DNA from 3 places in the Streptomyces sp. BBFR25 genome. Region 1 is predicted to be linked to each of the others. Evidence: riboswitches for the same ligand, from Rfam matches in the RefSeq annotation. Region 1 holds a riboswitch; each other region holds the start of a gene.
The links. Region 1 has a riboswitch for cobalamin ahead of ACGH52_RS29395 (energy-coupling factor ABC transporter permease). Riboswitches for the same ligand answer to the same signal wherever they lie in the genome.
Positions count from the first base shown of each region.

Region 2: it holds a riboswitch for cobalamin, as region 1 does, so the genes downstream of both, ACGH52_RS09740 (cobalamin biosynthesis protein) here and ACGH52_RS29395 (energy-coupling factor ABC transporter permease) in region 1, are expected to answer to the same signal.
Region 3: it holds a riboswitch for cobalamin, as region 1 does, so the genes downstream of both, ACGH52_RS31015 (ABC transporter substrate-binding protein) here and ACGH52_RS29395 (energy-coupling factor ABC transporter permease) in region 1, are expected to answer to the same signal.

Region 1 covers NZ_CP172447.1:6,439,195-6,441,446, forward strand. The annotation lists gene ACGH52_RS29390 (energy-coupling factor ABC transporter substrate-binding protein) at 1-253, opposite strand, end outside; gene ACGH52_RS29395 (energy-coupling factor ABC transporter permease) at 250-948, opposite strand; cobalamin riboswitch at 978-1,164, opposite strand; gene ACGH52_RS29400 (potassium channel family protein) at 1,243-1,800, opposite strand; gene ACGH52_RS29405 (chloride channel protein) at 1,797-2,252, opposite strand, start outside.
Region 2 covers NZ_CP172447.1:2,144,029-2,146,280, reverse strand. The annotation lists gene ACGH52_RS09745 (cobyric acid synthase) at 1-179, opposite strand, end outside; gene ACGH52_RS09740 (cobalamin biosynthesis protein) at 176-1,141, opposite strand; cobalamin riboswitch at 1,247-1,393, opposite strand; gene ACGH52_RS09735 (hypothetical protein) at 1,566-1,787, opposite strand; gene pitH (low-affinity phosphate transporter PitH) at 1,822-2,252, opposite strand, start outside.
Region 3 covers NZ_CP172447.1:6,805,536-6,807,787, reverse strand. The annotation lists gene ACGH52_RS31020 (ferric reductase-like transmembrane domain-containing protein) at 3-989, opposite strand; cobalamin riboswitch at 1,177-1,298, shown strand; gene ACGH52_RS31015 (ABC transporter substrate-binding protein) at 1,407-2,252, shown strand, end outside.

The DNA of each region.
Region 1 (2,252 bases):
CCAGCACGCCCGCGCCGAGCGCGGCCTGCAGGGCGAACAGCGCCGACTCGACCTCCCCGGACGGCGGTTCGTACAGCGGGGAGAACCACGGCTCGTAGTCCGGTTCGATCTCGGTGATCGCCGTCTCCGCCTCCGCGTCGGCCCCGGCGAACGGCTCCTCCTTGTGGTCGCCGAGCCCCAGCACCAGCGGCAGCACCGCCAGCGCGGCCACGGCGAGCAGCAGCAGGGCGTTGATCCTCGCGTTGCGGCTCATCGGGCCACCGCCTCCCGCTTCCGCTCGCCGGTCCGGGTCAGCAGCACGCCCAGCCGGGTCAGTTCGCCCTTGCTGGACTGCACCAGCAGCCGCATCACGATCACCGTGAGCAGGCCCTCGCTCACCGCGAGCGGGATCTGGGTCACCGCGAAGATGGACCCGAACTTGCCGAGCGCGCCCGTGAATCCGCTGCTCGGGTCCGGGAAGGCCAGCGCCAGCTGCACGCTGGTCACGCAGTACGTGGACAGGTCGGCGACGAACGCCCCGAAGAACACGGTGACCATCAGCGGCACGTCGAAGCGGCGCAGCAGCCGGTAGACGCCGTACCCGGCCCAGGGGCCGGCGATCGCCATCGAGAAGACGTTGGCGCCGAGCGTGGTCAGCCCGCCGTGGGCGAGCAGCAGCGCCTGGAAGAGCAGGGTGATGGTGCCCAGGACCGCCATGATCGGCGGCCGGAACAGGATGGCACCCAGGCCGGTGCCGGTCGGGTGCGAGCAACTTCCGGTGACGGACGGCAGTTTCAGGGCCGAGAGAACGAACGTGAAGGCGCCGGAGGCGCCGAGGAGCAGCGTGCTCTCCGGATGCTCCCTGACCTCACGGGTGAGTGACCGGACTCCGTGGACGACGAACGGCGCGGACGCGACACCCCAGGCGATCGCGTGCGCCGGTGGCAGAAAGCCCTCGGCTATGTGCATGGCTCAGCAGACCCTCTCCAGCACCTCGTGGATGGACGACGCGCCTTGGCCGGTCTCCTGGCTTACGGGTACCACCGCCCGTGCTCCGCCTTCCCGGATCGCAAGCGATCCAGTGGCTGCCCGCGAGGGCCGGAGCCGGACTTCCCGATTCACAGTGGCGAGGGCCGCACCGGCATCACACCGGATTTCCCGTTCACCAAGGCGTGGCGACAGTAGTGCTCCCACGGGGGCGGGCACAAGCGGGCCTCGGTACTGCGGAAACGCCCGGTGCCGGGTGCGGGGGCCGCACCGCCGTCAGCGCGAGCGGCCCCGCTGGGGCCCCCGGACCACCCTGTCCCGCATCCGGGTGGTCAGCGCGGTGGCGGCGGCGGTGAGGAAGACGAAGCTGTACGTGATCTGCAGGACGGTCACCACCCGCGCGGCCTGGCCCCGCGGGGTGATGTCCCCGTACCCGACGGTGGCGAGCGTCACCACGGTGAAGTACAGCGCGTCGATCCTGGTGTGCAGGCCGTGGAACTCGCCCGGCGACTTGGCCAGCGCGTAGTACGTGGCGGAGAAGACGTGCACGGACAGGACGATCAGCAGGGAGATGACCACCCCGGGCCGGCTGTCCGGGTGGTCGAGGAGGACGTGCCGGATCTGCCGCAGCAGCAGCACGGCCACGACGGTCAGCAGTGCCGCGAACAGCGTCCAGCTCAGTGCCGGCCGCTGCGGCCCCAGGTGGTCGAGGGGGAGCAGGAAGTAGGCCACGACCACGGCGGCCGCGATCCCGGCCCGCACGAGCCAGGGCCGTACGGCGTCCCAGCCGACGCGGGGGCGCGGGCCCGAGGGCGCGGTCCGGCGGTCCCTCACCGTGCCGCTCCCGTTGTCGGCGCCCCGCCGGACGCCCGGTCCTCCCCCGGCTCCGTGCGCCGCACCAGCTGGGCGACGACGAACGCGACGACCGACGCCATGACGATCAGCGGCGTCTGGTCGTGGGCGTCGCGGCCCATCAGCAGCACCGCCAGGACCGAGCTGGCCAGCGGCAACCCGGTCACCGCGGCCGCCGCGGCGGCGATGCCGAGGGCGAGGGCCGGGGTCGCGCCGAAGCCGGGCAGCCCGGAGCAGGCCAGCGCCGTCGCCGCGCCCAGCAGGACGGCCGGGAAGATCGGGCCGCCGCGCAGCGCGCCCAGCGCGATGCCCCAGGCCAGCCCCTTGCACGCGACCAGCGCCACCAGCGCCCCCACCGACCAGGCGTGCGGGTGCGCGGCGAGCTGGGCGAGGGTGGCCTGGCCGGACAGCGCCGCCTCCGCCGGGGAGCGGCC
Region 2 (2,252 bases), 4.3 Mb from region 1:
GCCTGCGCCCGCCCGATCTCCGCGCCCTCGCGGGTCACGAAGGAGTTCAGCGACATGTTCTGCGCCTTGAAGGGCGCCACCTTCACGCCCTGCCGCACCAGCCAGCGGCAGATCCCGGCGGTGACGACGCTCTTGCCGGCGTCGGAGGTGGTACCGGCGACGAGCAGACCACCGTTCATGACGTACGTCCCTTCCTGACGATGCCGCGCGCGAGCAGCCGTGCGCCCGCGCACACGCCCAGCGCCAGCCAGCTCACGCGCCGGGACAGCCGTACCGCCCGGTCGATGTCGCCGGAACCGGCCCGTACGGGGCGCCCGGCGGCGCCGTTGAGGACGGGCCGGTGCTCGACCCGCCCGCCGTAGGAGAGCGTCCCGCCGAGCCGCACGCCCAGGGCGCCGGCGAACGAGGCCTCCACGGGCCCCGCGTTGGGGCTCGGGTGCCGTGCGGCGTCCGCGCGCCAGGCCCGCACCGCGCCCCGCGGGTCGCCCCCGGCCACGGTGGCCAGTACGGCGGTCAGGCGGGCGCCCGGCCAGCCCGCGAGGTCGTCCAGGCGGGCCGAGGCCCAGCCGTAGCGGCGGTACCTGGGCGACTTGTGGCCGACCATGGCGTCCAGCGTGTTGGCGGCCCGGAAGCCGAGCAGCCCGGGCACCCCCGCCACGGCGCCCCACACCAGGGCGCCCACCACCGCGTCCGAGGTGTTCTCGGCGACGGACTCCACGACGGCCCTGGCGATGCCGTCGGCGTCCAGCGCCCGCGGGTCCCGCCCGCACAGGTGCGGCAGCCGCGCCCGGGCGGCCTCGACGTCACCGGCCTCCAGGGCCCGGCCGATCGCGGCGGCCTCGCGGGCGAGCGAGGTGCCGCCGACGACGGCCCAGGTGGCCGCGCCGGTCAGGACGACGCGGGCGGCGGGGGAGCGGTGCACGGCATGGGAGGCGGCCAGCCCGAGGGCGGCGGCGCCACCGGCGCACACGGCGGTGTGCAGGGCGCCCCAGCCCCGGTGGTCCCGCCACAGCACCTGTTCCACGGCGCCCGCGGCACGGCCGAACGCGGCGACCGGGTGTCCGCGGCGCGGATCGCCGAGGAGGAGGTCGCCGAGGAGGCCGGCGGCGGCGCCGTACGCGAAGACGCGTCCGGCACGCACGGGTTCAGCCGGTCACAGGGTCGGGGAAGCACCTGGCACTGGGCGTCGGGCGGTGGCGGCAGCCGGGCATCGCGTCATGTCCTCACTCAGGGTGTCCACGCCCTGGTTCGAAGAGTCCGGCGGTGAGAGTTCCTGGCTCCCGGGGGTTTCCTGATCCCCGGTCACAGTGGCGGGACCGCGCCGGATTCGCACCGGGCTTCCTCTCCTGCCGCCGTAGATGGCCCCGGAAGTCCACCACGGCCCGCGAACACCCGTCAACCTGGCGTTGACCTGCGACGGGGGAGTGTGCGAAGGCCCACACACGAGTGGTGTGCGCCGGCACGCGAAGGGGCGGGGCGCGGAACGGTTCGAGTCCGTTCCGCGCCCCGCCCCGGCGCGTGCGCCCGTGAACGGGCGGATTTCAGGCGGTGGCCGAGCGGCGCGGTCAGGCGACGATCAGATAGATCCCGTACGCCACCGCCGCCGTGCAGGCCGCGAAGCACGCGTACGCGCCGGTGACCGCGAGGGCCGCGGAGCCGCCCTCGGCGGCGGCCCGCTCCTGGCGGGAGAGGCCGACGATGCCGAGGGTGAACAGGCCCACCAGGGCCACCGTGACCACGAGGCTGACGCCGAAGACGGAGCCGAGAGCTGCCCAGTCGATGCTCATGGAGGTTCGCTTCCTTCGTACCCGGGCTGCGGGTTCAGACGGTGGTGGCGGCCGAGGGGGCCTTGGGGTCGGACGTGGTGGCGGCGGCCGGGAGGGTGGCCGACAGCTCCTCGGCCACGCCCGTCGGGGGCGGCGACACGGCGGCCATCGCCGTGGTGACCACACCGGCCGGCTCGGGCTGCTGGGCGCCCACCACGTCGCCGTCGACGACGTTGGTGTGGTCGACGACCTCGCGGCGGGAGATCCGCCAGATCGCGAAGCTGGAGGCGACCAGGAACACCGCGACGAGGGCCGTGCCCCAGTCGCCGAGGCGGCAGACCCACTCGGCGAGCGCGGCGACCAGGGCCGCGGCGGGCAGCGTCAGGCCCCAGGCGACGAACATCCGGGTGGCCGTGGACCAGCGGACCACGCCGCCCTTGCGGCCGAGGCCCGCGCCCATCACCGCACCGGAGACCGAGTGCGTGG
Region 3 (2,252 bases), 370 kb from region 1:
CGTCAGTCCGTCTCCTGTTCGTGCGGGGCGGTCGCGGGCGCGTGGGTCGGGCGGTCCCGTCCGCCGTCACGGCCCGACACCGCCACGACGACGAGCCCGACGACGACGGCCGCGGCGGCGACCCGGCCTGCCCCCCGCATCCACCACCCGGGCCGGGCCGCGCCACCGCGCCCGCGGGCGGAGCCCAGCCGTTCGGCCCGCCGGGCCGGTCGCAGCAGGCGGAGCAACAGCAGTGCCGCGACCGGCAGTTGCAGCAGCCACAGGACGGTGCGGGGCCATTCCCCGTACCAGACGTTGGTTCCGTACAGCAGCGTGTGCCACACGCTGAGCACGTAGACGACGATCACGAAACGGTGCAGCCGCCGCCAGGTGTTCGCTCCGATGCGGTGCCGGACGTAGAACAGCAGCCCCAGCGGGATCGCCAAGTACAGGGCGCCCTGGCCGAGCGGGATGGCGATCCGGCCGGTTCCGGAGTCGTACCAGCCCGGCACGAAGGTGTCCGCGAAGCCCACCCAGAGCCGTTCCGCCCAGTCCACCTCCGTCTCGTAGCGCACGAGTTCGGCCGCGAACATCAGCGCGTGCGCCGCCATCAGCGCCATGGTCGTCAGGCTCGTGGTGCGGTGCCAGCGCTCCAGTACCTGCCGGGAGACCGGCAGCCGGGTGGGGCGTGGTCCCGACAGCAGCAGGCCGAGCATGACCGTGCCCCAGGCCCACAGCAGCCCCGACCATCCGAACGCCTGGCTGAGCAGGTACATCCAGTACGTACCGGGATCGTCCATGAACGGCATGACCGCGACGGTGTCCGAAGCACCCGATTCCATGCGGGCGTACAGGAGCGCGAAGACGAGCGCCGTGACCACCACCGCCGCGGTGGCGTCGGGCAGGGCGGACCGCAGGTCGCCGCGCAGCGCGACGCGGTCACCGGGAGGACGTTGCCGCCCGGGCGGGTCCGCCGACCCGTCTTCGTCCGGCCTCGCGTCTGACAGCATCGGGCCTCCCGGGCACGGACTATCGCGGGGGTGGTGCGCATGTGGCGTGGGGCAACAAGTCTGGCTGAAGGGGCGGCGATCCTCCGAGGTGTTATCCGGCCAGAGCCATCACGCGGCCGGCTCCGCCCGCCCTTTCGCCCGTCGATCGGGGAAACGTAGGATCGCCTGGTCATCGCCGCGACGGGAGACAGGAAGCCGGTGCGAATCCGGCACGGTCCCGCCACTGTGACCGGGGAGCGCCCCTCCGACATGCCACTGCGCACCGCGCGGGAAGGCGGAGGGATCGTCGATCCGGGAGTCAGGACACTGGTCCGTCGCGGGCCCGATCCGAGGAGCGCGGACTCCAGGAGGCTTCACGTGTCCCAGTTGTTCACCCCTGCCCGCACACGCGGGTTCCTCCGTGCCACGGCGGCTGCCATGGCTCTTTCGTCGGTGCTGCTGGCCACCGGCTGCGGTTCGCCGGAGCAGAGCGGCCAGGACGCGAAGGCCACCGCGGCCGTGCCCGCGGGCTTTCCCGTCACCGTCGACAACTGCGGCGTGAAGACGACGTACGACAAGCCGCCGTCGCGGGTGGTCACCATCCACCAGCACCCGGCGGAGCTGATGCTCGCCCTCGGCCTGAAGGACCGCATGGTCGGTACGGCCTTCCCCGACTCCGCCGTCCTGCCGAGCCTCGAGGAGGACTACGAGGCGATCCCCGAACTGGCGGAGAAGGAACCGTCGTTCGAGAGGGTGCTGGACGCCGAACCGGATCTCGTCTACGGCGGCTACGGCAGCGCCTTCGCCGAGAAGGAGGGCCGCTCCCGCGAGGCGTTCGCCGACGCGGGCATCGACACCTATCTCAACCGTGAGTACTGCGGCAAGAGGCGGGTGACGATGAAGGACACCTACGACGAGATCCGCACCATCGGCAAGATCTTCGGTGTCCCGGACCGGGCCGACCAGCTCGTCGCCGACCTCGAAGGCCGCGTGGGCAAGGCGGCCGCCGAGGTCGAGGCCGAGCCCGAGGTGCCCGTCTTCGTGTACGACAGCGGCGACAAGGCCGCCTTCACCGCGGGCGGCAAGAGCCTCGGCACCGAACTGATCCGGCTGGCCGGCGGCGAGAACGTCTTCGCCGACCTCGACGACGTCTTCGGCGACGTCTCCTGGGAGCAGGTCATCGAGCGCAGGCCGGAGGTCATCGCCGTCTACGACTACGCGGGCGCCGGAAGCGTCGAGCAGAAGAAGAAGTTCCTGCTGTCCCAGTCCGCGCTCGCCGACGTG